One region of the Xenorhabdus sp. XBWT genome, then DNA from elsewhere that is predicted to be linked to it. Evidence: predicted binding sites of a transcription regulator. Region 1 holds the regulator's gene; the other holds the start of a gene.

Evidence for each region. The regulator PhoB, encoded in region 1, activates phosphate uptake and scavenging genes when phosphate is short. The targets are predictions, from matches to a motif close to CTGTCATAAAACTGNCNNAT.
Region 2: the regulator PhoB is predicted to act here: its motif matches at 3,547-3,566, upstream of phoA (alkaline phosphatase).

The regions. Positions count from the first base shown of each region.
Region 1 covers NZ_CM180990.1:3,748,660-3,765,144, forward strand. The annotation lists gene AC5JQI_RS16330 (AAA family ATPase) at 1-1,215, opposite strand, end outside; gene sbcD (exonuclease subunit SbcD) at 1,233-2,450, opposite strand; gene phoB (phosphate regulon transcriptional regulator PhoB) at 2,722-3,411, shown strand; gene phoR (phosphate regulon sensor histidine kinase PhoR) at 3,533-4,828, shown strand; gene brnQ (branched-chain amino acid transport system II carrier protein) at 5,225-6,565, shown strand; gene ggt (gamma-glutamyltransferase) at 6,728-8,488, opposite strand; gene AC5JQI_RS16360 (peroxiredoxin C) at 8,725-9,327, opposite strand; gene AC5JQI_RS16365 (acyl carrier protein phosphodiesterase) at 9,483-10,106, opposite strand; gene queA (tRNA preQ1(34) S-adenosylmethionine ribosyltransferase-isomerase QueA) at 10,211-11,326, shown strand; gene tgt (tRNA guanosine(34) transglycosylase Tgt) at 11,424-12,548, shown strand; gene yajC (preprotein translocase subunit YajC) at 12,733-13,071, shown strand; gene secD (protein translocase subunit SecD) at 13,099-14,946, shown strand; gene secF (protein translocase subunit SecF) at 14,957-15,925, shown strand; gene nrdR (transcriptional regulator NrdR) at 16,052-16,485, shown strand, end outside.
Region 2 covers NZ_CM180990.1:3,610,098-3,626,582, reverse strand. The annotation lists gene rsmC (16S rRNA (guanine(1207)-N(2))-methyltransferase RsmC) at 1-997, shown strand, start outside; tRNA gene AC5JQI_RS15825 (tRNA-Leu) at 1,224-1,310, shown strand; tRNA gene AC5JQI_RS15820 (tRNA-Leu) at 1,357-1,443, shown strand; gene AC5JQI_RS15815 (DUF1435 family protein) at 1,535-1,771, opposite strand; gene phoA (alkaline phosphatase) at 2,018-3,454, opposite strand; gene AC5JQI_RS15805 (aldehyde dehydrogenase family protein) at 3,649-5,142, opposite strand; gene AC5JQI_RS15800 (cupin domain-containing protein) at 5,158-5,538, opposite strand; gene AC5JQI_RS15795 (NAD(P)/FAD-dependent oxidoreductase) at 5,605-6,906, opposite strand; gene uriH (uridine-preferring nucleoside hydrolase UriH) at 7,387-8,337, shown strand; gene AC5JQI_RS15785 (sulfite exporter TauE/SafE family protein) at 8,433-9,218, opposite strand; gene AC5JQI_RS15780 (helix-turn-helix domain-containing protein) at 9,510-9,680, opposite strand; gene AC5JQI_RS15775 (helix-turn-helix domain-containing protein) at 9,899-10,111, shown strand; gene sugE (quaternary ammonium compound efflux SMR transporter SugE) at 10,156-10,470, opposite strand; gene efp (elongation factor P) at 10,675-11,241, opposite strand; gene epmB (EF-P beta-lysylation protein EpmB) at 11,282-12,313, shown strand; gene AC5JQI_RS15755 (DUF4156 domain-containing protein) at 12,568-12,909, opposite strand; gene groL (chaperonin GroEL) at 13,068-14,714, opposite strand; gene AC5JQI_RS15745 (co-chaperone GroES) at 14,770-15,063, opposite strand; gene AC5JQI_RS15740 (FxsA family protein) at 15,239-15,769, opposite strand; gene aspA (aspartate ammonia-lyase) at 16,124-16,485, shown strand, end outside.

The DNA.
Region 1 (16,485 bases):
ATTCAGTGTGGTTGTATGATCTTGCGTGGTTTGGTACTGGATTAGGATGTCAGAATACTCGCGGTTTTGTCTGGTTATTTCTTTCTCAAGTGCCAGCCGTTCTTTTGATTGAATATCAATTTTATGATCGAGTAGCATTACTTGCTCTGAGATGAGCTTTTCCTGCTGATTTTGAAATTGTTGATGCTCTTCCCGCGTTTTTTCTGAATGAACCAATAGCTGTTCCGCAGGTTGCAGTAATGCTTGCTGCTGCCGGCGCTCATTTTCTATTTTTGTATGTTGCTCAATAAGCCGCTGTTTTTCATCAAGAGTACGATTTTGGGCATCCCATAATGAGCGGATTTTTTCTGCGGGTTCGCTGTCTGCAAGTTGTTGTAATTGGGGATGTGCTACCTGAATAGCCTGCTCAGCCTGTTGCAAAAGTGACGTATTATGTGACAGTGATTGTTGAAGTTCATTGCGTCGGTAAAGCCACTGTTCAGCTATTTGTAATGCTTTTATTTGCTGGCTGAGCTGGGTTTCTTCTGTAATAAGCTGCTGTTGTTGGCTTTGGTATGCTTGTTGCTGTTCTGGTGTGAGCAATTCAATAGAAGATGCTTTGGCTTGCTGAATATTGAGTTCAGATTGTGCTTCTTTATGGCGCTGATAAATTTCCTGGGACAGGATGCCGTAAATTTCTGTTCCAGTTAGTTCTTCAAGAAGGTCTGCCCGATCTTTATCTTGTGCATTCAGGAATGCGGCAAAATTCCCCTGTGATAAGAGAATGGATTTAGTAAAACGGCTAAAATCCAGACCTGTTATTTCGGCAATTTTCTCTTTTTTATCCCGGATCTTATCTGCCAAAATCTTACCGCTTTTTTTATCTGCCAATTCAACCTTCGGCTCCTGAAGTTTGCCATCAGCTTTATTGCGGGCACGGCGTTGGCTCCAGAATGCCCGATAAGCGATACCTTTGACTTCGAATTCCACCTCAGCAAGACATTCGGCAGTATGGTGCGTCATTAATTCATTTTGGGTTGTGGAAATAGTCTCTAATCGTGGTGTTTCATGATAGAGAGCAAGACAAATGGCATCCAGCAAGGAGGTTTTGCCCGCGCCGGTTGAACCCATAATGGCAAATAATCCGTTGCTGGCAAATGGCTCTGCTGTAAAGTCAATTTTCCATTCTCCTTTCAGGGAATTGATATTTTTCAGTCGTAAGCTAAGAATTTTCATGGAATTTGTTCTTTTTGTTAGTGCTGAGAAATATCATCCAGCGTTTGCTTAAACAGGGTAGTCAGGCGTTGTTTTTGAGAAAGATCGTCCATTTCGGCCAGTGCCAGACGCCGTTCAAAAACTTCTTCCACACTCAGTTCAGTGAGTGTTTCTTTATTTTGTTCAGACAATGACAGTTGACGGGCGCTTTTGCTGCGGCGTAGCAGGATAATTTCTACAGGCAACCCTTCGCTCAGGGTTTGGATGCGCTTTTGGATATCGTGAAGATAATCTTGGGTTGCAACTTCAATATCAAGCCAAACAGGACGTTCTCCTTGATACTCTTTGAACGCCTGCAATTGTTCTTCTATTTGCGTAAGGTTGCCACGAATAAGCTGCATAGGCTGATAGCGCGGAATCGGCAAGAGTGTAATGCTCCCGAGTTTATCTGCCTTAAAGTCAACCAGACACACACTTTTTTCCTGATTTACCTCATCAAAACTCAGGGGAATGGGGGAGCCACTGTAGCGAATGTGCTCTGATTTTCCGATGACCTGCGGACGGTGGATATGCCCGAGTGCGATATAGTCAGCAGGCGGGAATGCCTGTGCGGGAAAAGCATCCAGAGTGCCGATGTAAATATCACGAACAGAATCCGTGGTAGAGGCGCCCACGGTGGTAAGATGCCCGGTAGCAATGATTGGCAAGGATTGAGCAAGTTGTTCCCGCAATGCACAGGCCTGTTGATAAAGTTGGTGGTAGTGTTTGGTAATGGCATCCTGTAACGTTTGCTGTTTTTGAATGCCAGACTGCCCGGCCTGACTGGTCATGATATCCCGTGGACGAAGGTAGGGGATCGCACAGAGAACTGCCCCCGGATTACCATCCTTATTATTCAGTACCTTTATTTGCTGTTCTGTGCTTTCGGGTTCAGCGCTGGCAATCACCGTCGTATTCAGGTAGGAAAGCAGGGCTTTTGATTCATTGAGCGTAGCGACGGAATCATGGTTTCCCCCGAGAATGACTAGCTGACAGCCTGTAGGCTGTAGCGCTACGATAAATTTATTGTAAAGTTCACGGGCATAGCTGGGAGGGGCACCTGTATCAAAAATATCTCCAGCAATAATTAATGCATCAACCTGATGTTGTATGATTTTTTCAATAAGCCACTGTAAAAAATGCTTATGTTCCGCAGCACGGTTCTTGGTAAAGAAATATTGGCCAAGATGCCAGTCCGATGTATGAATGATTCGCATATTTTATCACCTATGCTCTCTCTTACCCATGATAAGCGTTAATTATAATGGGTGTATAAGGGATGTCCTGCGCAATTTGATTTCCATAATTGAATTTTCGAGCAAATTCGCATTTACAATTGAAATATGACAAAAACGTAATGCATTCACTGTGAATGAGTTTGCAGCTTGATAATTGAGGTATAAGGGTTTTCATAAAATTGTCATAAAATTGACTCATAATGACACAAAGTGAATGTTTCTGACTTCAATGATATTGGCAGGATCAACCATGGTTAAACGTATTTTGGTAGTTGAAGATGAAGTACCGATTCGTGAAATGGTTTGTTTTGTACTGGAACAAAACGGTTATCAGGCCGTTGAAGCCGAAGATTATGATATGGCAATAGGGAGATTATCAGAACCTTATCCCGATTTAGTGTTATTAGACTGGATGCTTCCCGGAGGTTCGGGAATACAACTTATTAAGCAAATGAAGAGGGATAATAATACCAAAACAATCCCTGTCATTATGGTAACAGCACGCGCAGAAGAAGAAGATCGGGTGCGTGGACTTGATATCGGGGCTGATGATTATATCACTAAGCCCTTTTCACCCAAGGAATTGGTTGCTCGCGTTAAAGCTGTTCTTCGGCGAATATCGCCTATGGAGGTTGATGAGGTTATTGATATGGATGGGTTAACACTGGACCCATCATCTCATCGTGTTTCCAGTCAGGGGCAGAATGTGGAAATGGGACCAACTGAGTTCAAACTTCTCCACTTTTTTATGACTCATCCAGAACGGGTTTATAGCCGCGAGCAGTTACTTGATTATGTGTGGGGAACGAATGTTTATGTGGAAGATCGCACTGTTGATGTGCACATCCGACGTTTGCGTAAGGCTTTAGAAGTCGGTAAGCACGACAAAATGGTACAGACTGTTCGTGGCACAGGATATCGTTTTTCTACCCGTTATTGACGGTGCTGAATTCGTTTATTGTTGATTGGTCATGTTGGTTTGAATGACTGTAACTGAGTAGTGGGTGGTTTAGGGTAATAGAAGTTTCGGGTAATAATGTTTTCATGCTGGAGAAAATAGTGTGCTTGAGCGTTTATCTTGGAAAAAATTGGTCTGGGGCCTTGTGCTTTTTTGTCTGCCTGCGGTCATTTTGTCTCTTTTTGTCGGTCATCTGGCATGGTTACTCGTTATTGCACTATTTCTGGCACTGGGATGGCATGGCTATAACTTGCTGAAGTTATCCGATTGGCTATGGCTGGATCGCAGTTCGTTACCTCCTGCGGGGAGAGGGGGATGGGAGCCTATTTTTTATGGTATCTATCAGATGCAACAGCGTAATCGTAAACGGCGTCGTGAACTCGCGTTATTGATCAAACGGTTTCGCAGTGGCGCAGAATCATTGCCGGATGCCATCGTGATACTTACTACGGAAGGTAACATTTTCTGGTGTAACCGCTTAGCCCAACATTTACTTGGGTTTCGCTGGCCGGATGATAATGGTCAGCATATTTTCAATTTACTTCGTTACCCCGATTTCAGCCGCTATATCATGGCAAATGATTTTTCCCGTCCTTTATCCATTGAGCTGAATAACGGAAATATGATGGAGTTTCGATTCATGCCTTATTCAGAAAAGCAGTTATTGATGGTGGCGCGTGATATTACTCAAAAAAGATTGTTGGAAAACGCCAGACGGGATTTCTTCGCCAATGTCAGCCATGAGTTAAGAACGCCGCTCACCGTGCTTCAAGGCTATTTAGAGATGATGCAGGATCAAGAGCTTGATAGTAAAGCCAGCCAGAAAGCTGTCAGTACCATGCAGGAGCAAATCTGGAGAATGGACAGTCTGGTTAAGCAACTGCTGCATCTTTCCAAAATTGAAGCAGGACCACAAGTTGACATGAATGAGATTGTTGATGTTCCCGCTTTCTTGACTTTATTGCGGAAAGAAGCATTAACCTTGGGAAATAATCAGTACGATATTGTGTTTAATATCGATAAAAAACTGAAAGTTTTTGGAAATGAAGATCAGTTGCGCAGTGCTATGTCGAATCTTGTCTATAACGCCATCAACCATACTCCTTTGGGAACAAGAATTGAAGTGAGTTGGCAAAGTGTCTCTCAGGGAGCGCTGTTTAAGGTGGAGGATAATGGCGGTGGGATTGGTGCGGAACATTTACCACGCCTGACAGAACGTTTTTACCGCGTAGATCGCGCACGTTCGCGGCAAACGGGCGGTAGTGGGCTGGGGCTTGCGATAGTGAAACATGCCCTGCATCACTACAATACTCATCTCGACATTTCGAGCGTATTAGGAAAAGGTTCTACTTTTAGCTTTCTATTGATATCTAGACTTATCGTTTCATCTAAAAAATAGTTTATATAAAAAATAATAAGTTACATGGAATTAAATGGTAACAAAACGGAAAAAATGATTTATTAATCAATATGACTGGAAAAAGTACAAATCATATAGTGTGTATTCAATGATAGATAACAATAATCACTAATTTTAAAAATTAGTTTGGAATATTATTCTGGTTTTTGGTTTGTCGCTTGCCTTTTGACACTATAAAAGTTTTACTTGGGGGCAGTTGTTGGCGATTCTAGCTACTATTATCACTATCGTTCTGTATCTTGCGATTATCAGTGAATATTATGTTGATCACTGACTGTTACATCAGAATTCAGTCTCGCCGGTGAAAATTCAAGTGCTTGCGTTAGTTACTATCGCGCATGCAATTCTTTTGGCAAAAATACATTAATAATAATTATGGCATACCGTTTATCATCTAAGGATATTTGGGCATTAGGCTTTATGACCTTTGCCTTGTTCGTTGGTGCGGGAAATATTATTTTCCCGCCTATGGTTGGCTTGCAGGCAGGAGAACATGTTTGGATAGCAGCTTTAGGCTTTTTGCTAACGGCTGTTGGCCTGCCAGTCATCACCGTAATTGCTTTAGCAAGAGTCGGTGGAGGTATTGAAGCACTCAGTTCGCCTATTGGTAAAACTGCGGGTCTGATTCTGGCAACTGTTTGTTATATGGCTGTCGGCCCTTTGTTTGCAACACCAAGAACCGCCACAGTTTCTTTCGAAGTAGGTATTGCACCGCTTACGGGCACAGGAGCACTTCCTCTATTTATCTATAGTGTTATTTATTTTGCGTTGGTGCTCCTGATTTCACTATATCCGGGTAAGTTGCTGGATAGCATCGGACATATACTGGCTCCGGTTAAAATTCTGGCGCTGGCGATTCTCGGCATTGCTGCTGTGTTATGGCCAGCAGGTAGCCCTATTCCTGCCGTTGAAACCTATCGAGAAATTCCATTCTCAAATGGTTTTGTCAATGGGTATTTGACGATGGATACATTGGCCGCGATGGTGTTCGGTATTATTATTGTCAATGCAGCTCGTTCTCGAGGAGTTGAAGCTTCTACTTTGCTGACTCGCTATGCTATGTGGGCAGGTTTGATTGCTGGTCTTGGTTTGGCTCTTGTGTATCTCTCTTTGTTCAAACTGGGGGAAAGCAGTGGCACATTGGTACCCACTGCTGAAAATGGCGCAGTCATTCTGCATGCTTATGTCCAGAATGTTTTTGGTAACTATGGCAGTTTCTTCCTTGCGATACTGATTTTCATTGCCTGCATGGTTACCGCTGTTGGTTTGACTTGCGCCTGTGCTGAGTTCTTCAGCCGTTATTTACCGTTGTCTTATCGTTCTCTGGTTCTGATTCTGGGCACTTTCTCCATGCTGGTGTCTAATTTGGGCCTGAGCCACTTGATTAAGTTTTCAATTCCAGTACTGACGGCAATTTACCCGCCATGTATTGTGCTGGTATTGCTGAGTTTTACCATAGACTGGTGGCGTAACTTTACACGTATTCTGGCTCCCGCCATGTCTGTCAGCTTATTGTTTGGCGTTTTGGATGCAGTAAAATCGTCTGAATACTTGTCCCACCTGTTACCAGAATGGACGAAACACTTGCTATTGGCTGATCAAGGGCTAGCGTGGCTACTGCCTACTTTGCTGTCTATTGTTGTGTGTGCTATCTATGACCGTATTGCGGGAGGCGTTAATCTCCCAAAGTATGAAGTTCAGCATGAAGAAAAGTAGAATAAAATAAGTTCACTACAGGCATTTATTCGCTAATTTTATTTATAATTCATGCAATGACATTAATGATAAGGGTGAGCATACTTAAGCTCCTCACCCTTGTTTATTTATTCTGATTGTCTTTTCAAGCCATAACTTACAATTCATTGCTTGCAGATGAAATCAATAGCCAATGGCAGCACCGGCAGGTCGCCGTACGTCATTGGAACCATAGATATAACCTTCACGGACAATCCCGGAGACGGATGAATCATTGCCGGATGATTCAGCAGTAACACCCGCAGCACCCGGTAATCCAATCATGATTAATTCCGTCGCTCCCCATGGGGTCTGTTCCACCATCTTGTAACCCATTTTTTCCAATAAGTTCAGGGTATCTTTCGATAGACCGCGTTGTTCGTAATAAACTTCATCTGGCAGCCATTGATGGTGAATGCGCGGACTGTTGACGGCTTCTTGTGGTGGCATATTGAAGTCAATGATATTCAGTGCACTTTGCAAAGTAATAGAGATAATGCGTGAACCTCCCGGAGAACCCAATACCAAGAAGATTTTTCCATCTTTGGTCACAAGTGTCGGACTCATTGATGATAGTGGGCGCTTACCTGGTGCAATTGAATTAGTTGCTCCTTGTATTAGGCCATACAAGTTTTTCTCACCTACTTTCGTTGTGAAATCGTCCATTTCGTCATTCAGGAAAAAGCCTGTTCCAGAAGGGATGACAACGGCACCAAAGCGTCCATTGATGGTATAGGTCGTTGATACGGCGTTACCGTCTTTATCTACTACGGAATAATGTGTGGTTTCTGGTTTTTCATGAGGAGGGATACCGGGTTGGACATTCTTTGATGGTGTAGCTTTGTTAGGTTCGATCTCTTTCCTAATGGATTCCGCATAGCTTTTGCTTAACAACCGATCAAGCGGGTTGTTAATAAATGCGGGATCGCCTAAGTAGGTATTTCTGTCCATATAAGCGTGGCGCATAGCCTCAGTCAAGGTGTGAATATAAGCAGCGGAATTGAATCCCATGGATTTAAGATCATAGCCTTCAACAATGTTTAATATTTCACATAATGTGACACCACCAGAGCTGGGTGGCGGGGAAGAGATAAATTTGTAACTACGATAACTACAGGTAACAGGGGCTGTCTCTGTAATATGGAAATTGGCGAAATCTGCCGCAGTAATAATTCCCCCTGACTTTTTCGATGTTTCTTCAACTAATTGAGGGATCTTACCGCGATAAAAAGCATCCGGCCCTTGTTTGGCAATCATTTCTAGCGTGTTGGCCAAATCGGTTTGAATGAGTCTGTCGCCCGGCTTGAATGGTGTGCCATCTTTGCGCAGGAAAATACGGGCCGCTTCAGGGTCTTGAGCAAAACGCTTAACTGCTGTGTCCAAAATATCGGTATCGCCACGGGTCAGAATATAGCCTTCACGTGCCAGTTTGATGGCCGGTGCCATGACTTGTTCGCGGCTCAATGTACCGTACTTTTTCAATGCCTCTTCAAAACCCATGACAGTGCCAGGTACGGCAACGGCTTTATAACCATACAGACTGGCACCTTTGATGATATTGCCATCTTTATCCAGATACATATTGGCGCTGGCGGCGGAGGGGGCAGTTTCACGGAAGTTGATGAAGGTATCTTTGCCATTGGCAAGGTGGATAGTCATAAAACCACCACCACCAATGTTGCCACAGCAGGGGTTGACGACTGCTTGGGCATAACCAACGGCAACAGCAGCATCAATGGCATTGCCTCCTATTTTGAGAATATCAATGCCAACTTGTGAAGCAAGGCGTTGTGAACTGACAACCATGCCTTGTTTGGCTTCAACAGCAGGTTCAGTGGCCGCATAAATGGGGGAAGATACAAGTAGGGATACAGCTATAAATGAAATTTTCCATGCTTTTAACATGTATTATTCTCCTGAATATGGAGTTGTTGTGAATGAATCAGATCATTTGCGGTGTTTTTGTTATCAACATGTGATTTACCTTATCGAAAGCTCAGGATTTTGGAAAGGTGATTTTTTGTACATAAGGCGATAAAACGGGGAATTTCAGGTAAGTTCGTTTGAGAGTCAAAAAAAACCAGCCGGTTGAACAGCTGGTTTGGAATGATTGATAATGGATTTGACGCTGAGAGAAACTATTACAGTTTGTCAGCGTTTTTAGTCAGGTATTTTGCTACGCCTTCAGGTGAAGCGCCCATGCCTTCTTGACCTTTGGCCCATTGTGCAGGACAAACTTCGCCGTGTTCTTCATGAAATTGCAGAGCGTCAACCATGCGAACCATTTCGTCGATGTTACGGCCCAGTGGCAGATCGTTAACAACTTGATGACGAACAACGCCATTTTTGTCAATCAGGAAAGAACCACGCAGAGCTACGCCAGCTTCTGGATGCTCAATACCGTAAGCTTTCATGATGTCGCGCTTGATGTCAGCAACCATTGGGTATTTAACTTCGCCGATACCACCTTCGCTGATTGGCGTTTTACGCCATGCGTTATGGACGAATTCAGAGTCGAAGGAAACGCCGACAACTTCAACACCACGTTTTTGGAATTCCTCGTAACGGTGATCGAAAGCGATCAGCTCAGAAGGACAAACAAAAGTGAAATCCATTGGCCAGAAGAAAATGACAGCAGCACGGCCATTCAGGTGTTTTTTCAGATTGAAGTTATCAACGATTTCACCATTGCCGAGAACAGCAGCAGCTGTAAAATCAGGGGCTTGGCGAGTTACTAAAACCATAATTGACTCCTGTGATTTTAAAAAGTCTTGTGTAGGAACGGGTTACAGAATAAGGAATTAGGGTATAGCAATAAAGGATAAAATACCAATTGATACAATAGATTTAACCTATCAATAATCTGTTTTTAATTCCTTTTAGCCTACATAAGATAAAGCTATTTGGAAAAAGTGCAAGGTTCTGGAGAAACTTCCTGTTTAAGGAAGTGCTTATTTGATGCCAATGCAGCCATCTGCGGATAGAACTCCCAAAACAGTGTTTCAAAATCAAGGTATTGCCTTTCTATATCCTGATATGATCCCGCTAATGCGGATAATTTCGGGCGTCTGCGGGCCATGCCTTGCAAGACGTTGGCAATGCATGACATATCCGCATAGCGGATGAGCAAGTTTTGTGACCAAAGATATCGGTTCATCTCTTGAAATTTCTCAGGAGTAGAATCAATATGAGGCTCTATTTCACAGCGGGCAAAATTGACAAACTCAGGTAAAGAGTAACTTTTTTCACACTTATCCCAGTGTAGGGAGAGAAAGTGATCCCAGATGATATCCAGAGTGATTGGGGCAACCCGACGATACTCGCAACGGAATAAGCTACGTGCCTCCACGACAAGTGGATGCTTATCCGTCAAGGTGTCTACCCGACGGTGCATACGGATACCCGCTACAATGTCAGAACTGAATAATCCTTCTGGAGAACCCCGGATGAAATCCGCCATCAAATTACCCAGTAAGGAACTTTCCGATAATGCAGCCAAATGAAGGTGTGCGAGAAAATTCATAGCGAGAGTATACCGCAAATCGTTAAACTAGGTGCTTCTTTGTTGCACCCTTGCGCTTGCAGCACTAGACTAGTCCGCCTGTTTTTTTGAATGATACAGATAAAATGCGTGTCGCTGATTTTACTTTTGAACTGCCAGAAGAGCTAATTGCTCACTATCCCCAGCCACAGCGAAGTGGTTGCCGCCTGCTTTCCCTTGATGGTGAAACAGGAAAGCTGACGCACGGTATTTTTACTGATGTGCTGGATAAGCTGAAAGCGGGTGATTTGTTGGTTTTCAATAATACCCGGGTGATCCCCGCGCGCCTGTTTGGCCGCAAAGCGACGGGTGGAAAATTGGAAGTGTTAGTCGAAAGGATGCTGGATAATAAGCGAGTGCTTGCTCACGTTCGCGCATCTAAAGCACCGAAAGAAGGCGCTGAGCTTATTCTTGGAGAAGATGTTCTCGGTGAAGATCGTAGTATTAAGGCAACAATGCTGGCACGTCACGATACTTTGTTTGAAATCCGTTTTGATGATTATCGTGATGTATTGACTATTTTGGATCAGATTGGTCATATGCCTCTGCCTCCTTATATTGCCCGCCCTGATGAAGATGCTGATCGGGAACTATATCAGACAGTCTATAATGAACGTCCGGGAGCAGTGGCTGCACCGACCGCCGGTTTGCATTTTGATGAGCCGCTTTTGGCTGCCCTGCGTGAAAAAGGCGTCGAAATGGCCTTTGTCACCCTGCATGTCGGCGCGGGTACTTTCCAGCCTGTACGTGTAGAAACCATTGAAGACCATACTATGCATGCCGAATACGCTGAAGTGCCGCAGGAAGTCGTGGATGCTGTGCTGGCATGTAAAGCACGTGGCAATAAAGTTATAGCGGTGGGAACAACGTCAGTCCGTTCATTGGAAAGTGCCGCCAAAGCTTGTCAGGACGGTATCATTGCCCCCTTCTTTGATGATACCCGAATCTTTATCTATCCTGGTTTTGAATACCAAGTGGTAGACGTATTGATTACCAATTTCCATCTGCCAGAATCCACGCTTATTATGTTGGTTTCTGCATTCGCCGGTTATAAAAACACCATGAATGCCTACAAAGAAGCGGTAACAGAAAAATATCGCTTTTTCAGTTATGGTGACGCAATGTTTATTAATCGCAACATGCTGGCATCAATAGATGCTGGTATCGAAAACAGCGGTGTAGCAATAAAAATATTGCAATAAACGATTTTGAAATCAAAATTATCGTCATTTCAGCTCCGCTGGTTTGAACGGTATCTAAACGTAGCATCAGACTGTTTTTCTGATATCTGGAGGTTAAGTGAAATTTGAGTTACAAAAGACGGATGGAAAGGCTCGTCGCGGTCGTCTGATTTTTGATCGTGGTGTGGTGGAAACCCCTGCGTTTATGCCAGTGGGAACTTACGGTACAGTAAAAGGAATGACACCGGAAGAAGTGAAAGAGACAGGAGCACAGATCCTGTTAGGAAATACTTTCCATCTTTGGTTGCGCCCGGGGCAGGAAATCATGAAATTACATGGTGACCTACATGATTTTATGCAGTGGCAGGGACCTATTCTGACCGATTCTGGTGGTTTTCAGGTCTTCAGTCTCGGAGCGATGCGAAAAATCAAGGAAGAAGGCGTTCATTTCCGCAACCCAATCAATGGAACGCCTGTTTTCCTCAGCCCAGAAAAATCGATGGAAATCCAATATGATTTGGGTTCCGATATTGTCATGATTTTTGATGAATGTACGCCATATCCGGCAGATTGGGATTATGCGAAGCGTTCTATGGAAATGTCATTGCGCTGGGCCGCGCGTAGTCGTCAACGCTTTGATGAACTGAATAATAAAAATGCCCTGTTCGGCATTATTCAGGGCAGTGTTTATGAAGATTTACGTGACGTTTCCGTAAAAGGGCTGGTGGAAATTGGTTTTGACGGCTACGCTGTGGGTGGTCTGGCTGTTGGTGAGCCAAAAGAAGACATGCACCGTATTCTGGAACATGTATGCCCGCAGATCCCACAGGATAAGCCTCGCTATCTAATGGGTGTCGGCAAACCGGAAGATTTAGTTGAAGGTGTTCGTCGTGGCATTGATATGTTTGACTGTGTAATGCCAACACGTAATGCCCGCAATGGTCATCTGTTTGTGACAGAAGGGGTTATCAAAATCCGCAATGCCAAACATAAAGAAGATACTTCTTCGCTGGATGAACATTGTGACTGTTATACTTGTCGGAATTATAGCCGCGCATATCTCCATCATCTTGATCGTTGTAACGAAATTCTTGGTGCAAGGCTGAATACAATACATAATTTAAAGTATTATCAGCGTCTGATGGCCGGAATTCGCAAAGCCATTGAAGAAGGCAAACTGGAACAGTTTGTTGAAGAGTTTTATCAGCAGATCGGTAAACCCGTTCCGCCGTTAAATATATAATTTGACGTGACTAATCAGCCTCAATATGTGTAGCATATTGGGCTGGTTTTTGATCGAGAAACTATCGATTTTTCGATAGTCATATTTTCGACAACAATATTTTTAACAACAATATTTTTGACAACATATCTTCGATAACAATGTCTTTAATAGCACTGTCTTCGATAACAATGAGGGAAATTTGATGAGTTTTTTTATTTCTGAAGCTGCGGCCGCTGCTGGTGCACCAGCGCAAGCTCAGGGTAACCCATATTCTCTGATTATCATGCTGGTTGTTTTCGGTCTGATTTTCTATTTCATGATCCTGCGTCCACAACAAAAACGCACTAAAGAACATAAAAAACTGATGGATTCCATCTCCAAAGGGGATGAAGTACTGACTTCTGGTGGTTTGGTTGGTCGTGTCTCTAAAGTGTCTGAAACTGGCTATGTTGTGATTGCCCTGAATGACACCACAGAAATAACTGTCAAACGTGACTTCGTTGCTGCCATTTTGCCGAAAGGTACAATGAAAGCTATTTAATTTCCGATTTTCCCGAAGGGAACTGCCGTGTTGAACCGTTATCCTTTGTGGAAGTATCTGATGCTGATCGCTGCGATCCTCATCGGTTTGCTTTATGCACTTCCCAACCTTTATGGTGAGGATCCGGCTGTACAAATCACTGGCGCGCGAGGCATCGCCGCCAGTGAAAAAACGCTGGACCAAGTCCGTAATGTTTTAGAAAAAGATCAAATCAAGAGCAAGTCCATTGCGTTGGAAAATGGAGCAATCCTTGCTCGTTTCAATAGTTCTGATGTTCAGCTCCGTGCCCGTGAAGCACTGGTCTCAGCGTTGGGTGAACAGTATGTTGTGGCATTGAACCTTGCTCCCGCAACGCCTGTCTGGTTAAGTAAAGTTGGTGCTGAGCCGATGAAACTGGGGCTTGACTTGCGTGGTGGTGTTCACTTCTTGATGGAAGTGGATATGGAAACTGCACTGAGCAAGTTACAAGAACAGAATATTGATAGTCTACGCATTGAGTTGCGTGATCAGGGCATAGCTTATTCTACTATCCGCAAAATTGATAATTACGGCGTTGAAGTTCGCTTTCGTGACAACGATGCACGTTCTAAAGCGGAAAGCTATCTTGAACCGCGTCATCGTGATTTAGTGTTTTCTACTGGTGCAAACAATACGCTGAAAGTTGTCATGAGTGACGAGCGTCTGCGTGAAGCCCGTTCTTATGCCGTCCAGCAAAACATCACCATCCTGCGTAACCGTGTTAACCAGCTTGGGGTTGCGGAGCCACTGGTTCAACGTCAGGGTGCAGACCGTATTGTTGTTGAATTGCCTGGTATCCAGGATACTGCCCGCGCGAAAGAGATCCTAGGCGCAACTGCAACTTTGGAATTCCGTCTGGTAAATACCAATGTTGATGAAAATGCTGCGCTTTCTGGCCGCATTCCGGCTGATTCAGAACTGCAATATACCCGCGATGGAAACCCTGTGGTGCTGTTCAAGCGTGTTATCCTGACAGGGGACCATATCACTGATTCTACCTCCAGCACAGATGAGAACGGCTATCCTCAGGTTAATATTTCTCTGGATAGTGCTGGTGGTACTGCGATGTCTAATTTCACCAAAGATAACCTGCAAAAACCAATGGCAACGCTGTTTGTGGAATACAAAGACAGCGGCAAGAAAGATGCCAATGGTCGTGCGACTTTGGTTAAGAAAGAAGAAGTTATTAATATCGCTACCATTCAGTCGCGTTTAGGTAACAGTTTCCGCATTACGGGTATTGGTAACCCGGCCGAAGCCCGCCAGTTATCATTGTTATTAAGGGCCGGGGCATTAATTGCACCAATCCAGATTGTGGAAGAACGCACTATTGGGCCAACTCTGGGCTTGCAGAATATTGAGCAGGGCCTTGAAGCGTGTTTGTGGGGCTTGATTGCTTCCATTCTGTTTATGGTAATTTACTATCGCAAGTTTGGTCTGATTGCGAGCAGTGCGTTGCTGGCTAACTTAGTGCTTATCGTCGGTATCATGTCTTTGCTGCCGGGAGCAACTCTGACTATGCCGGGGATTGCCGGTATCGTTCTGACACTTGCTGTAGCCGTGGATGCGAACGTATTGATCAACGAACGTATCAAAGAAGAGTTGCGTAATGGCCGTACAGTTCAGCAGGCAATTCATGAAGGTTACAAAGGCGCGTTTTCCAGTATCATCGATGCAAACCTGACTACGTTGATTACTGCGATCATCCTGTATGCAGTGGGCACTGGCTCTATCAAGGGCTTCGCGATCACCACGAGTATTGGTGTGGCGACTTCAATGTTCACTGCTATTGTGGGAACACGAGCAATCGTGAACTTGCTGTACGGTGGCAAGCGTATCAATAAGTTGTCAATTTAAGGAGCACGTTGTGGCACAGGATTATACTGTTGAACAATTAAACTATGGGCGTAGAGTCATTGACTTTATGCGCTGGGACAACGTTGCCTTTGGGATTTCGTTCCTGCTTTTGGTGGCTTCCATCGTTACGATGGGCGTTCGTGGGTTTAACTGGGGTCTTGATTTTACCGGTGGGACGGTCATTGAGATTAACCTGAGCAAGCCTGCGGATCTGGACAAAATGCGCGATAGCCTGACACAGAATGGTTTTTCTGATGCGCTTTTGCAAAATTTCGGCAGCAGTCGGGATGTGATGGTGCGTATGCCTCCAGTGGCAGGTAACGCAGGACAGGAACTGGGTAATAAGGTTATTTCCGTTATTAACCAGAATATTGATAACGATGCTACGGTTAAACGCGTAGAGTTCGTCGGTCCGAGTGTAGGAAGCGAACTGGCGCAAACCGGAGCAATGGCACTATTGGTTGCATTGATCTGTATCCTGATTTATGTCGGTTTCCGCTTTGAGTGGCGTTTGGCATTGGGAGCAGTGATTGCTCTTGCACATGACGTAATTATCACTCTGGGTATTCTGTCGTTGTTCCAGATTGAGGTTGACCTGACTATCGTTGCATCATTGATGTCCGTTATCGGTTATTCATTGAACGATAGTATTGTTGTGTCGGATCGTATTCGTGAAAACTTCCGCAAGATACGCCGTGGTACCTCTTATGAGATCATGAATGTTTCATTGACCCAGACTCTGAGTCGTACAATCATGACTTCAGCCACGACATTGCTGGTTGTGTTGATGCTGTACATTTTCGGTGGGGAAATGCTGAAAGGCTTCTCACTGGCAATGTTAATCGGTGTTTCCATCGGTACAGTTTCTTCCATCTATGTTGCTTCAGCATTGGCCTTGAAGCTGGGTATGAAACGTGAACATATGATTCAGCAGAAAGTTGAGAAAGAAGGGGCTGATCAGCCTTCCATACTTCCCTAATGTATTTAGTATGATCGAGTTTTGATAGCGTCTAAACACCCTGTGAGTACTCACTGACAGGGTGTTTTTCATTATCACTTCAAGGTACACTGTCATTCTCCCTTCGGTTAACTGTCAGGAAACAATATGCATTGCCCATTTTGCGCCGCCGTTGATACTAAAGTTATTGATTCCCGCCTGGTTGGGGATGGTTCACAAGTGCGCCGTCGCCGTCAGTGCCTGGAGTGTCATGAACGCTTCACTACGTTTGAAATCGCAGAACTGGTGATGCCACGAGTTATTAAGAGTGATGATATTCGGGAGCCTTTTGACGAAGAAAAGTTGCGTCGTGGTATGCAAAAGGCACTGGAGAAGCGCCCTGTCAGTTCTGATGACGTGGAAACAGCGATTAGCCATATTAAATCTCAGGTGCGGGCAACGGGAGAACGTGAAATCCAATCCAAAATGATTGGAAATTTTGTCATGGATGCACTGAAAAAACTTGATAAAGTGGCCTATATTCGTTTTGCATCTGTTTACCGTAGTTTTGAGGATATCCGAGAATTTGGCGAAGAGATTGC
Region 2 (16,485 bases), 140 kb from region 1:
GGCCAGCGAAGTTATCCTGCGCCATCATGAGCAATTTAGCTCACATCATCTGCTTTTCGCCGGTGATTTACAGGACAATCTCGCAACGGAAATCGAAGCAGCAAGTGTTCGTGTGCATACTAACCAATACCACCACTGGCAATCTCTGATCCGTCAACTCGGCGACAGTGCTCAGTTTGGTCTTGTAGCAGACAGCGCATTTATTAAAGGGTGCGATACGCTGATTTATTACTGGCCAAAAAGCAAACAGGAAGCACGTTTCCAGCTACGTAGCCTGTTTTCCATTCTGCCTACTGGAACAGATATTTTTATTGTGGGTGAAAATCGCAGTGGTGTACGTAGTGTTGATAAATTAATGGAAGGCATTGCAACTTTCCACAAAATTGATACCGCCCGCCGCTGTAGCCTGTTTTATGGTCAGCTTAAAAATCAGGTTCAGTTTGATCAAAACAATTGGTGGAACAGTTATCAGGTAGGTGATGCCACCATCAATACATTGCCCGGTGTGTTCAGCCAAGACGATTTGGATATCGGCAGTCGCTTGCTACTTTCGACATTTGATGCGCCTATTTCTGGCAGTCTTTTGGATATCGCCTGTGGTTCAGGGGTTTTGGCAACTGTTTTGGGTAAGAAAAACCCTGATTTGACTCTGACCCTGAGCGATGTCAATGCTGCCGCTATTACATCCAGTAAGGCAACATTGAAAGCCAATAAGCTGGAAGGTAATGTTGTTACCAGCAATGTATATTCTGCTATTGAAGAGAAATTTGACTGGATTATTTCTAATCCTCCATTCCACGATGGGTTGAAAACTACTTTGACTGCAACCGAGGATATGATCCGCATGGCGCCAAGCTATCTAAAATCAGGTGGGCAGTTCCGGATCGTTGCAAACGCTTTCCTGCCTTATCCTAGCCTGTTGGATAAAACTTTTGGCAACCATAAAGTCATTGCTCAGACAGGTAAATTTAAAGTTTATCAGGCAACGAAGAGATAACTCAGGCGTCAAATACGATCTCTGTTTTGCCTGCTCCGATTTTATGGGCAGGCAATGCCGTTTTTCTCTATTTTCTCTTTATTTCTTCTTAGTCTCCGCCTGAATATCAACCTGTCGATTTTTACACCAATCACTCTTTTTTCCACTAAATAATGATTGACGCCAGCTATAAAATCTCTAGAATGCGCCTCCATGCTATCCATTTGAGTGATAGTGTCTGATATATGCGAGGGTGGCGGAATTGGTAGACGCGCTAGCTTCAGGTGTTAGTGTTCTTACGGACGTGGGGGTTCAAGTCCCCCCCTTCGCACCAAATCAGACAACTAGCAGTTAAATAAATCGGATAAATGACAGTACCTGCGAGGGTGGCGGAATTGGTAGACGCGCTAGCTTCAGGTGTTAGTGTCCTTACGGACGTGGGGGTTCAAGTCCCCCCCTTCGCACCACTGTTTCATTTTTTCTGTCTTTCTCTCTTCTATTTTTTCCGCTTTTTATTAGTTTCAGTTCTTTTTTCTGTCTGTTATCCAATGATTTACTTCAAAAATATCCTAAATAACGAAAACTGCCAAACAAACTACACATAACAGCGATACCAGCAGGAAACAACAAGAAATGACGCGCATTACGATGAAACAATAGTACAAGCGTCAAAAGCATCGCGACCTGAATACTGGCCTTGAATTGTTCTATTCCTGCCCCCGCAAGGACTAATACTGACACAACTAACACTGATACTATCAGGCTGGACAACAGTATGCCCCAGAACCCCGTCATCCTTTGCCAAAATATCAGCTTTAAATTCCGCTTTGCCCTAATCATAATACCCCATTAAATGATAATGATTATCAATATCAAGTATAATGGAGATTTAATCATATGCGGGAAATAAATGACAGAAATTATCAGAGATAATTTTCAAGAAAAAACGCGGGATAATGCTCCCCGCGTTGTTAATTCAGCGCGTTCAAGATTCGGGAATTCCTGTCGGAATAACTGACGTATTCTTCCCATTTATTACCATTATTGTTTTAAATTCATCGCATCACGTATGGTAAAGAACAGATCCGTTTGATCAGTCAAACCCACGACATTGGCAGCATATGGGCCATAAGCGGCAACACGTAGTTGTGCACCTGTATGTTCTTGACTGTTTCCTTCTGAATTACCGTAATTTACCGTCATAACTGCACCATCTTTAGTGATCAGTGAACGGGTTAAACCCGTTGATTTCACATCAGGTTCAATGATCTGGCTGGAGTGCGCGTGATCGGCAGTCACAATCACCAAAGTATCACCATACTCTTTCGCAAATTTAAGACCAACTTGTACTGCCTTATCTAAAGCAACGGTTTCACCAATCTGGGCACAAGGATTGGCATTGTGATCCTGTTTATCAATTGAGGCACTTTCAACTTGCAGGAAAAAGCCATTTTTATTCTCTTTCAGTAAATCAATCGCCTTCTCTGTCATTTGTTCCAACGTCGGGGCATTAGGGTCTAATTTAGCATTCGCCTTGCACTTTACTGGCTTTTCATTGATATTACCGTGATAAACTGCTTTTGGTCCTTCCCAGGCGACGTTCATATTTCCATCATGGAATAAACCTAACAGAGGCTTTTGTTGATTAGCTTCTTTGATGGCGGATAACGACTTAGCGTCAGTTATCCACTGATATCCTAAATCTAGTGCCTGTTGTTGCAATGTTTTTCCTGCATTGGCACCGGATACTGATTTCTGAATAAAGGATTTTGCCCCGCCACCCAATGTAATATCAGCGCGTGCTACCAGTAACTGTTCCGTAATAGAGCCTTTACCCCCATTTCCCAATGCATCAGAAGGACATTTCTGCAAAGTTATTTCTGGCCCATAGCATTTACGCCCCGTAACATGAGCATACAAAGCCGCTGGCGTTGCATCCTGAATTTCAGCCGTGGTCACATTCCCTGTTGCTTTACCGTTTCTTTTGGCCAATTCCAAAAGAGATGAGTGAGCTTTACCAAAAACATCAATTCCCAATGCGCCGTTATAGGTTTTTACTCCCGTAGCCCAAGCTGTAGCGGAAGCCGCAGAGTCTGTAACATAGTTGGGTTTTTGCGTTTTCTTATCCAGCGAATAATGAGTGTATTGTCCGGTAAATGGCAAGGCATCAATCCCTTTAAAGAATCCACCAGCACCTTCTGCGTAATTACGGGCGATGGTAATTTCAGAATCACCCATGCCGTCACCGATAAATAGGATCACATTCTTAGCCTTGGTGTTGCTTAAAGCAGCTTTAAGTGTTTCTGTCTGATCCTGTGTGAGACGGCGTGCACCACCAAATTCTGTAATGTTGCCCTGTGCTGCACGCTGTTGCGCGATATGGTTCGAATCGCTGGTAGCCCATGCAGGTACAGTGGCTCCTGCCATCAATACAGTAACCACAGCAGCAAGCAGAATTTTTTCATAATTAGGCGACATAGTGTTTTCCTTGCAATCAGATAAGTAGTAAAAAATCATTACTTTGAATTGCTTGGATAATAGATATGTCACATGACAATTATTTGAATCTATGACGACATTATGATGACAGGAAACGTTCTTCAAAAATAAGGCAGAGCGCCACAGCAGCCAAAAGCCACGCAACGTTCTGCCGATATAGTCAATCTAGTCCATCAATAACGTATCATGACTGACTTAAGTTCGGTGTAGTGTTCAATAAACGCACTACCAAACTCACGACCAATTCCTGAAGATTTCATGCCTCCGAATGGGACTGCGGGATCCAGGAATGTGTGCATATTGATCCATAGAATCCCAGCCTCAATGCGAGGTGTCATGCGCATCGCTTTACTTAGGTCATTCGTCCATAAACTGGCAGACAAACCAAATGGTGTTGAATTCATCATGGTAATCAGCTCTTCCTCATCATCATAACTGAGGAAAGTACCAATCGGCCCGAATGTCTCTTCTTTCATCAATGTATCTTCAGGGCTATTGGCTCTGACAATCGTTGGCGCGACAAAAAATCCCGGCCTTTCCAGCGCATAGCCTCCATACACAATTTCACAGCCATCCTGACGTGCTTGCTCAAACAAAGAGAGAATTTTTTCGTAGTGCGGCTTATTCGCCAATGGTCCCATTTCTGTTGATTCGTCGAGGGGAGAGCCAATTTTCATGGCTGACAGACGTTCAGACAATAATTCCAAGACGGCATCCATGTGAATTGATGGAATATAGAAACGTTCCGCAGCAGCACAAATTTGCCCCTGATAGACATATCCCGCTTCCAGGATGCCATCGACAATTTTTTCAACTGCCATATCAGACAGGAAAGCAGCCGCGTTTTTGCCTCCAAGCTCCAGTGTTGTGCGCTTCATTCCTTGCTCCAGCGCAGATTTACCCACGATCACTCCTGTCGGAACTGATCCTGTAAAAGTCACTTTGGAACATTGAGGATGGTTTATCAGGGATGATCCAACACGAGGGCCGGAACCATTGACGATGTTAATCACGCCATCTGGAATGCCCGCCTCTTTTGCCAGCTCTGCTACACGGAGCATGGTTAAGGGCGTATATTCACTGGGTTTAAGCACAATCGTACAGCCACTGGTCAATGCCGCTCCCAATTTCCAGATAGAGATCATTATGGAGAAATTCCACGGAATAATGCCAACCACGACACCAACAGGCTTACGACGAGTAAACGCAGTATATTTTTCTCCCTTAAACGATGGTAACGAAACATTCAGGGTTTCACCGCTGATTTTGCTTGACCATCCTGCAAAGTAACGTAAGTAATCGGCGGATGCCCCGACGTCAAGCATACGAGATAATTGGATGGGTTTACCCGAACACAGACTTTCAAGTTGAGCCAATTCTTCACTATTCTTTTGCAGTAAGTCAGCAAGGCGATTCAAACAATTTCCCCGCTCCATCGGAGAAGTTTGTGCCCATATGCCATGGAACGCGTTCGATGCAGCCTGCATTGCCTGATCAATTTCTGCGTCCCCTCCTTGATTAACCGTAGCTATTGTTTCGCCGGATGCAGGGTTAACGATGGAGAAAGTGGCATTTCCATGCCCAAGAACAGAGATGCCATTAATATAATGACCGTGAGAGCGTTGCAAAAAAGCCGCAACGGACTCCAGCAAATGAATCTCACTCATTATCTTTTCCTCTGTCTAGCCTGATATTTGCGCGTTTATACAAGCCATATAATGTTTGACAAAACGCTCACTGGTGATTTCCCACAGCACTTCAGTTCCCTTCGCCGCAAACCACGAGTCACCTTTATGGTACTCAATCATCACCCCTGTTTTGACATCCGTCAGTTTTACTGAACCTTCATGAACTGTTGCCATTTCATCGAAGGGATAAGTCATTTTGAATTTACCTTTAGTGCAGGTAAAAATACCGCACGTCAAATTATCTGTCGGCTCTCCGTGGATCATTGCCCCACTCACTTGTGGATCACCTTCCACGACAATAGAACCAAGATTGGTGACACTGCCGATAGGCATTAATTCAGGAAGTGCGTTATCTAACATTAATGGCTTTATCATAACTTTTACCTTTCAAAATTTACCGTTCAAAAATGGAGAAAAGAAAAACGTTAAACAGAGATAAAATTAAAGGCGCCCTGTCCAATAACCAGAAGCTTGATGCCAAATCTTGCCAGCAGAGAAAAGTACATTTCTCAATTTATCTTTCCCGATAACATTAAGATGTGGAATAGAACTTAGTAGCGAATAACGATCAGATCCTTCGCTCATTCCTTCCGCCAGAATCTTGCAGATAATATGACTCGGAGTCACACCAAAACCTGAATATCCTTGTACATAGAACACATTTTTATGGTTAGGCAGAGAACCAATTTGTGGGAATAGATTGACGCTGCAAGCCATTGGTCCACCCCATGCCAGTTCTATTTTTACATCTTGCAGATAAGGGAAGGTTTTCAGCATGATTTTGCGGTTCCATGCTTTTAAATTAGAAGGAATATACTCAATAAGCTGTGTCGCACTACCATATAGCAGGCGATTATCTTTGGTCACACGATAGTAGTCGATGATAGGGCTTATATCACTGTACGCTCCACGAATCGGGCTGATCTTTTCGATAAGCTCGTCTGACAGTTTTTCTGTCATCAGTTGAAAAGCGTAGGTATTGATCGTTTTTCTGTAGATAGTAGGTTCAAGCCCATTCAAAAATGCGTTACATGCCCACAACATTTTATTGGCTCGAACCGAACCCGTCGCCGTACGTACTGTAACCCTTGGGCCATACTCCACACTCAAAACCTGACTGTTTTCGAAAATTCTGACGCCATATTCCGTCACTGCTTTGGCTTCACCTAACAGTAAGTTAAGTGAATGAACATGCCCGCCCCCCATATGTTTTAATGCACAGGTATAGCGATCTGAGCCGATAATTTTTTTAACATCAGCACCAGCATAAAACTCGATTTCTTCATCGGGAGAAGCCAAGCGAAATTCTTTCAACCAACCTTGTAACGTCTTTTCATGGCGTGGGTTCCAGCCAAGATAAGCATAGCCACGGCAAAAATCAGCCTTAATATCATATTTAGCTATTCGATCACGAATAATTCCTGCGCCCAAGTTGCTGATTTTAAATACGGTTTCTAACCCTTTTTCTCCGATATGGCGTTTGATCTTCTCGAGATCATGACCAATCCCCGTCATTACCTGGCCACCATTGCGGCCGGTACCCCCATATCCCAGTGTCCGACCTTCCAAAATAGCGATATTGGTGATGCCTTTTTCCGCCAGTTCCAACGCTGTATTGATACCAGAGAAACCGCCACCAATGATAACAACATCAACATCCAAGTCTTCTGTCAGTATTGGGAAGCGGAGATCATATTTTTTAGTTGCCGCATAATATGTCAATGAATCTATTTGATTATTCATATTATACCCCGTGAGCATCTGTTTTATCCCCTGACAATTACAGCCAATCAACTGACTATTCTGTGTTTTCAGGGACGTTTGTCACATCCGTTGAATATTGGTTATTCAGATGTATTAACAAAACAATAAAAAACCAAATTATTAATAAGTTAATAATAATTGAATAATCAACTATTCATGCATTTTTATATGTTATATATGAAACATATGTACTTAAAATGCTCAAATCATTTATTGTTTATATGTTAATTAAATCACAAATTCGCAATGCTTAATTAACAATTTATAATTTTTACATTATCGTTTTGTGATAGCCTGCTGAGAAATTTTTTCCTACGGTGAATTATTCTGGGAATAGAGAATTGCACTTGTATCATAATAATTAATTTGTATTTACAACTAATTATCTGGGATAAGTGAGCGTGATTAACAAACCAGCAACGTGAAAGATGAAGAGTATAATCACTGAAAGGAACAAATATGCTACCCAAGAAAATTATCCTTGATTGCGATCCCGGGCATGATGATGCCATTGCTCTATTGCTTGCACACGGAAATCCGAATATTGAGCTACTGGCCGTCACAACTGTTGTTGGCAACCAAACTTTGGACAAAGTAACCCATAATGCTCTTTGTATCGCCCGTATCGCCAACATTCATAACGTTCCTTTTGCAGCAGGATGCCACCGACCACTTGTACGGGAGATCAAAACTGCGCCGGACATTCATGGCGAAAGTGGTCTGGATGGCCCTATCTTGCCTGAGCCAGCAATGAAGTTGGATACTCGTCATGCGGTTGATTTAATTATTGATGTAATCATGAAGAATCCACCCAAAACCGTGACGCTGGTTCCTACTGCCGGTTTGACAAATATCGCCATGGCGGTACGCAAGGCACCCTATATTGTTGAGCGAGTAAAAGAAGTCGTATTGATGGGCGGTGGTTATCACAAAGGTAACCAAAGTGCTGTTGCAGAGTTCAATATTACCATCGACCCAGAGGCTGCTCACATTGTTTTTAATGAGAATTGGCCACTGACGATGGTCGGTTTAGACCTGACACACCAGGCTCAAGCGACACCTGATATTATTGAGGCAATCACCCAGATTAAAACTCATTCTGCCCAGTTCGTTTTAGATGCACTCAAATTTTACGGGGAGCAATATCGTATGCATCAAGGTTTCAACTATCCTCCAGTGCATGATCCCTGCGCAGTGGCCTATGTAATCGATCCAACCGTCATGACTACCCAAAAAGTTCCCATTGATATCGAATTAACGGGAAAATTAACAACAGGAATGACAGTTGCAGATTTTCGTAACCCTCCACCTGAAGACTGTCATACGCAAGTGGCAGTTAAATTGGATCATGCTAAATTTTGGCAGCTAATCATCAATGCCTTAAAAAATATCGGCGAAACAACTTACTGATCACTCAAGCAAGCTGACCGATTTGAATGATCAAACTCATTATCTCCTTTTGACCATTAAAGCAATGTCTGCTTTTCTGACGGTCAAAAGGATTTCTAACCAACTAAGCGGAACCCCATCAGAACAGCACTGCATAAAATCAGAAACAAAGTGGCGTACTGAAAGACTTTATCAGATAAGAGCTTCATCAAGTAATTGGCAAAAGGAATAGCCAACAATGAACCAGCAAACAGCACCAGTGCCAGCTTCCAATCAGTATGACTACCATGTGCATAAGCAAAAGCAGATGAACCAGATAACATCATCGTGATAAAAAGAGAAGCTCCAATCGCCTGTTTAATATTCATCTGCGAATAACGTAACAGCAATGGCAACACAACAATACCGCCCCCCACTCCTGTCGCTCCCAGCACCAATCCGGCACCTGAGCCGGGCAGTAAAAGAGGTTTAATCAGCCCGGACGGCGAATGAGTCTGACTTCCTGATTTTTGCGGTTGCTGTATCCGGCGATAAAAAAGGTAAAGAGAAAACAAGATAGCCAAGACAACCAGCAGATTAACTCCCCACTCAATCTGAACCTTAGCGTGACTTAAATGACTTAATAAAGTGACCCCATAACTCGCCAGTACCGTACCAGGTATCATAATCAGCAGGATCACAAAAGATTGGCGCAGGGGAATATTACCCATACGAAAGTGCATATAAGAAGATGATATTTTCATCAACATTGATAAAAGATTGGCTGTTGCTACAGCGGTCAGTGCATCTAATCCAAAAAAGTAGGTGAGGATTGGCAAAACTATCACTCCACCGCCAACACCAGTAGTGCTGATAATCAAACCAACAACCGCTCCAATTGCAAGCTCAGGGATCAATAACATCATCTTATTTCCGGCTGAAATTTAATCAAAGCTTACCTGCCCACCAAATTCCACACAGCATTGCTCAATAATATGACAAAAACAAATATCATATTCAAAAACTGAATAAGAATGCCAATACCCTGTAACAAGCAAAATTGCAATATATCCGATTGATGTCGCGTTGCAGCGCGTATGTCTTGAAAGAAAATCCCCAGTCACATAGATAACTATGTGACTGGGGTGAGTGAGTGTAGCTAACAATGCTGCTGCCTGAAAGACAAGGAGAATATTGGATATGTCTGAGCGGCTTTAATGGGGGAGAGATATCGCCTCAAAATCAAACAATTCATTTAGTTCAATCTGCAATCCATTGGCGATTACATAAATAATTTCTAAGGTAGGATTTCTGACACCACGTTCAATGCCGCTGACATAGGTTCTATCCAATCCACATTTATCGGCAAAAGCCTCCTGTGACATTCCTGCTGCTTTCCTGAGATGTCTAATTCTTTGCCCAAAAAGGGATCTGATGTTGTTCGATTTTTTCATCCGATAAGTATCGATTCGTGTTACTTATCCGACCACGGACTATGAGTCACGTTTCAATCTGAGTTATGCTATGATATGTGACTTATAGTCTACTGATTAATTACTAACTTTTTAATTGAAAAAATGATAGATAATTGGAGATCCCAAGAATGGAAAAAAAAGACTGGCATTCCGCTGATATCATCGCTGAACTGAAAAAACGTGGAACAACATTGTCAGAGGTATCACGGGATGCAGGACTGGCATCATCAACTCTTGCCAATGCATTGCAACGTCACTGGCCAAAAGGTGAACGTCTTATTGCAACTGCGTTGGAGCGCACGCCAGAAGAAATATGGCCGTCGCGCTATGCAAAAAAATGAACCAAAATAGAACCCAGCGTAATGCTGGGTTCATTCATCAATAATCAGCTCGCTAGCTTCAAGCCTATAATCCCCAAGACAATCAAAGCAAGGCTAAACACTCTGAAAAAATTTGCTGATTCCCCCAGTACCATTATGCCGAAAATTGCTGTTCCCACCGCACCAATACCAGTCCATACAGCATACGCAGTGCCTACTGGTAGATTTTTCATGGCATAAGCCAACAACCCCACACTGGTAACCATTGCACTAATTGTAATCAAACTCGGTATCAAACGTGAAAAACCTTGGGTATATTTTAGGCCTACCGCCCAAACCACTTCTAATAAACCAGCAATGAGAAGGATCAACCAAGACATGATTTTCCCTTTATCTGATGACAAATGGGGTCGTCCCCAATGAGATGACGTTTATCCGGGCCGTCCCAGATAACGATAAGAAATGAAAAAGAATTATAGCCATCCCCTTTAATGGCTTCAATGATAACGTCTGGTAGAACACAATAAAAAAACCGCAGCCACTAGACGAAGAGGCTACGGTTTTTCTAGAATAACAAAACTCGATTATTTTACGCGAGAAACGTATTCGTTAGAACGGGTATCAACTTTAATGACTTCACCGATCTGTACAAACAGAGGTACTTTTACTACCGCACCAGTGCTCAAAGTTGCTGGTTTACCACCAGTACCTGCGGTATCACCTTTCAGGCCCGGATCGGTATCAATTATTTCCAGTTCAACGAAATTTGGTGGAGTGACAGCGATAGGACGACCATTCCACAGAGTCAGAATACATTCTGCCTGATCGATCAGCCATTTTGCATTATCACCAACGGCTTTCTCATCCGCAGCCAGCTGCTCGAAAGTTTCGTTGTTCATGAAATGCCAGAACTCACCGTCGTTGTACAAATAAGTTAGGTTGGCATCCATGACATCTGCACTTTCAACAGAATCTGTTGATTTAAAAGTTTTTTCTAGCAATTTACCAGAAATCAGCTTACGAATACGAACACGGGCAAATGCCTGACCTTTACCTGGTTTAACAAATTCACTGTCAAGAATAGCGCACGGCTCGCCATCTAACATGATTTTAAGACCTGAACGGAATTCATTGGTACTATAAGTAGCCATGGAGATCCTCTAATTTTTAACAAAATGGCTTAGCCAAAAAATGGCACACATTATAACCCATATTCACCCTGTCAGAGAAGTCTGGCTAAAACAACTTGCGGATGTTATTACTGATCCCAGTGAGTTATTACAATTATTATCCCTGAACACGCATGCAATACTAAAAGAAGGTACTGAAGCAAGGCGTTTGTTTCCTCTGCGTGTGCCAAGAACGTTTCTCACACGAATGAAAAAAGGTGATCCCCGTGATCCTCTGTTATTGCAAGTCCTGACTGCCCGGGAAGAATTTGCTACAACCTCTGGTTTTTCCACCGATCCATTGGAGGAACAGCAAAGCGTTGTGCCTGGCCTGTTGCACAAATATCGCAATCGGGCCTTGTTATTGGTAAAAGGAGGATGTGCTGTCAATTGCCGTTATTGTTTTCGCCGTCATTTCCCTTATGAAGATAACAAGGGCAATAAAAATAACTGGCAAATTGCATTGGATTATATTGAACAACATCCAGAAATTGATGAAATTATCTTCTCTGGAGGTGATCCATTAATGGCAAAAGATCATGAGCTGGATTGGTTAATTAGCCGCATTGAATCCATTCCTCATATTAAACGATTACGGATCCATACACGCCTGCCAGTTGTGATCCCTGATCGAATCACGCTTTCACTGTGTAATCGTTTAGCCCTGTCCAATTTGCAGGTCATCATGGTGACCCATATCAACCATGCAAATGAAATTGATGATGCCGTTCGAGAAAGCATGATACGACTAAAACAGGCCGGAATAACACTGCTAAATCAAAGCGTGATGTTACGTGACATCAATGATAATGCTGATACGTTAGCTGATTTAAGTAATGCATTATTCAACGCGGGGATTTTACCTTACTACATCCATGTTCTGGATAAAGTTCAAGGTGCAGCCCATTTTCTGGTAGGTGATGAAGAAGCAAAAACCATCATGCGGGAATTATTGACGAAAGTATCTGGTTATTTGGTTCCGCGCCTGACAAGGGAAATTGGGGGTGAACCCAGCAAAACACCTCTGGATTTAGGGTTGAAGCAAGACCAGTGATATTAAACAACCCACGGATCACTGATTCTGGTTAATGTCATTTCTTAAAATTTTCAGGAATGGGCAACGCACAGAAACCAAACGTACATGCGAATCTGGTTTAATAAGATGTTTCTTAAGCATTGCCCAAACCGACTTATCACTGACCCCATCGATTTTTCACATCCACATACGGATAACAACACCGTCTCATCTACGGGGCTATATCTTTTATTTTTCAGTCAGTAATGACTAATTTATTGAAGTTAATATGACTAAGGGCATTTATAGACCTGACCGACCATTTTGCTATCAAGAGGTACAAAGCTACCCAGCAAATTTTCAGATGGACTATTTACACCATAAATAACGTTTCCACCAATTTCAGCGGCTTTATTGCGTAAATCATTGGCGGCACTACGCATAGAACTGCCCTCATTGCTGATCCCATTGAGCCAATTGCTTTGAGTACCCGCAATTTCACCTAACCGCTGACATTCACTGCCTGGTTGAGCATCCACAAAACGCACATTAGCGCCAGCATTGGTTAATTGATGATTTGTTGTACAGCCTGCCAGCAACAGTACTGATGCTCCAAGCCAAATTTTAATTCTCATAACTTCCCTCATTGGTTATAGGAACTTCTACCATAATGATAAATATATCCTTTTGAATTCAATTAAGACAAAAAATAAAAAGGCGAGCAGTTTTTTCTGCTCGCCTTCAAAGTTTTTATCCTATCGGATGGGTAATTCCATCGGCAGGATGAACAGCATTACATCATGCCGCCCATTCCACCCATACCGCCCATGCCACCAGCTGCACCTAAGTCAGCTTTGTCATCTTTAGGCAGTTCAGTCACCATGGCTTCAGTGGTAATCATCAGGCTAGCGATAGAAGCTGCGAATTGCAATGCAGAACGGGTTACTTTGGTTGGATCCAAGATACCCATATCGATCATATCGCCGTACAGTTCAGTTGCCGCGTTATAACCGTAGTTGCCTTCACCTGCTTTCACGTTGTTCACAACAACAGATGGCTCTTCTCCAGAGTTGTCTACGATCTGACGCATTGGCGCTTCCATTGCACGCAGTGCAACGCGAATACCTACGTTCTGATCTTCATTATCGCCGGTCAGTTCAGAGATAGCACTGGCAACACGCACCAGAGCAACACCACCACCAGCAACAACGCCTTCTTCTACAGCTGCGCGAGTTGCATGCAGAGCATCATCGACACGAGCGCGTTTTTCTTTCATTTCAACTTCAGTTGCTGCACCAACTTTGATTACAGCAACACCGCCAGCCAGTTTAGCTACGCGCTCTTGCAGTTTTTCACGGTCATAGTCAGAAGTTGATTCTTCGATCTGCTGACGAATTTGAGTAACACGAGCAGCAATCGTGCCTTCTTCGCCTACACCATCAATGATAGTTGTAGTATCTTTGTTGATAACAACGCGTTTTGCCTGACCCAGATCTTCCAGAGTTGCTTTTTCCAGCTCCAGACCGATCTCTTCAGAGATGACAGTACCGTTGGTCAGAGTAGCGATATCTTGCAACATGGCTTTACGGCGATCACCGAAACCTGGTGCTTTAACCGCAGCCACTTTCACGATGCCACGCATGTTGTTAACAACCAAAGTTGCCAGTGCTTCACCTTCCACATCTTCAGCGATGATCATCAAAGGCTTGCTTGCTTTAGCTACGCCTTCCAGAACTGGCAGCAGTTCGCGGATGTTAGAGATTTTCTTATCAACCAACAGGATGTATGGATTTTCCAGTTCAACAGAACCTGATTCTGGTTTGTTGATGAAGTAAGGAGATAGGTAACCACGATCGAACTGCATGCCTTCAACAACATCCAGTTCGTCTTCCAGACCAGTACCTTCTTCAACGGTGATTACACCTTCTTTGCCGACTTTGTCCATCGCTTCCGCGATCAGTTTACCTACAGTTTCGTCGGCGTTAGCAGAGATTGTACCAACCTGCGCAATAGCAGTGGAATCAGAGCAAGGTACGGACAGTTTTTTCAGTTCTTCAACGGCAGAAATAACGGCTTTATCGATACCGCGTTTCAGATCCATTGGGTTCATACCAGCAGCAACAGCTTTCAGACCTTCGGTGACGATAGCTTGAGCCAGTACGGTTGCAGTAGTCGTACCATCGCCTGCTGCATCGTTGGCTTTAGAGGCAACTTCTTTAACCATCTGCGCACCCATGTTTTCGAATTTGTCTTCTAATTCGATTTCACGCGCTACAGATACACCGTCTTTAGTGATAACAGGTGCACCGAAAGATTTATCCAGAACTACGTTACGACCTTTAGGACCCAGAGTTACTTTAACTGCATCAGCCAGTACATTTACGCCGCGCAGCATTTTGCTGCGAGCATCATTACCAAATTTTACGTCTTTAGCTGCCATTGTGTCTTTCCTTTAAATTCATTCAATTAAGAAGATCTAAGCGCAAGATATTCAATTACGCTTCAACAATTGCCAGAATGTCGCTTTCAGACATGATCAACACTTCTTCATTATCGATCTTTTCTGTTTTAACGCCGTAACCTTCATTAAAAATGACGATATCACCCACTTTTACATCCAGCGCTTTCACTTCCCCATTTTCAAGGATGCGACCATTGCCAACAGCCAGAATTTCCCCACGGGTAGATTTGCCCGCAGCAGAGCCGGTCAGAACAATCCCGCCAGCGGATTTTGATTCAACTTCTGTACGTTTGACGATAACGCGATCATGTAATGGACGAATTTTCATTGAGAGATCTCCTATAAATAAAGTCCATATCAGGTAAGAGGATTGATACCAGAACCCAACAGAACCAGTACCATGAAGCTACAAATTGGGGCTTAAGACCAGTACTTCAAGGGTGGATGACAAAAATATTTTACTTTTTTCTTATCCACTGAAATTTTAGCCAAAACAAAAACAACTAACTTTTGTCGTTCGAATTGCCATATTCGCCGTTTTTTTTCTGATCAGCTGATTTATGCTCATCCAATGTATAGGAGGCATCATCCCGCCTGCGTTCATATTCCCCTTCAAAAGTTTGCCCATTCTGACCTGAATCACCACGATGGTTTGAGCCATAAAAAGTATTCGGGCGGTAAAGTTTGATATGAGGTAATAACTTGGCTGTTATAAGTTTCTGTACGGGAGAGAGCAACAGCAGCAATCCGCAAAAGTCGGTAAAGAAACCGGGCAGTATCAGCAAAAATCCTGCTATTACCAAAGAAACACTTTTAACGGCTTCTTCCGCAGGGCTTTCACCTGCCGCAATTTTTTGCTGCATAGACATAAAATTCTTGATGCCCTGATTACGTACAAGAGACACACCAAGACAAGATGTAAGAATAACCAGCAACAGAGTCAACAAAACCCCGACTTCGGAGGCAATGCGAACAAACAGGACAGACTCAATGTAAACCAGCAGGCATATCAGAATAAGTGGGAGCCAACGCACGTGGTTCTCCTTTCATTATTTAGTCCACATTATTTATCATTCACATTATGTGAAATCAGACAATATGGGATTAGATCACGTAATGTGGGGGTAACAGTAACGGTTTTCAATACTTCGGATACTTAACTTTCCACACAAGTAATCGTGACTTCGGTCACACATATGTTATTTCATTAATAAAATAGCACTATAAAGTGATCCAGGTTCAAGGCATTTCTAATAAATCAACATATGATCGCGCCGACAATTTCGTGATAAGTGATTAATATCATGCCAATTGTTGCCGGCAACGTTAATTCTCAACAAACACGTAATAAAACAGCAAAAAAACGTATCTAATTTAAGAAGGTTCTCATGTCAAACAACATTCGTATCGAAGAAGACCTGTTAGGTAAACGAGAAGTCCCCGGTGAAGCCTACTACGGTATTCACACTCTACGTGCGATTGAAAACTTCTATATCAGTGACCGTACCATCAACGATGTCCCTGAGTTCATCCGTGGCATGGTAATGGTGAAGAAAGCAGCAGCACTGGCGAACAAAGAACTTCATACTATCCCTGGAAAAATTGCGGACATTATTGTCAAGGCATGTGATGAAGTTCTCAACACAGGCAAATGTATGGATCAATTCCCTGTTGATGTCTTTCAGGGTGGCGCTGGTACTTCACTGAACATGAATACCAATGAAGTATTGGCAAATATCGGCCTAGAATT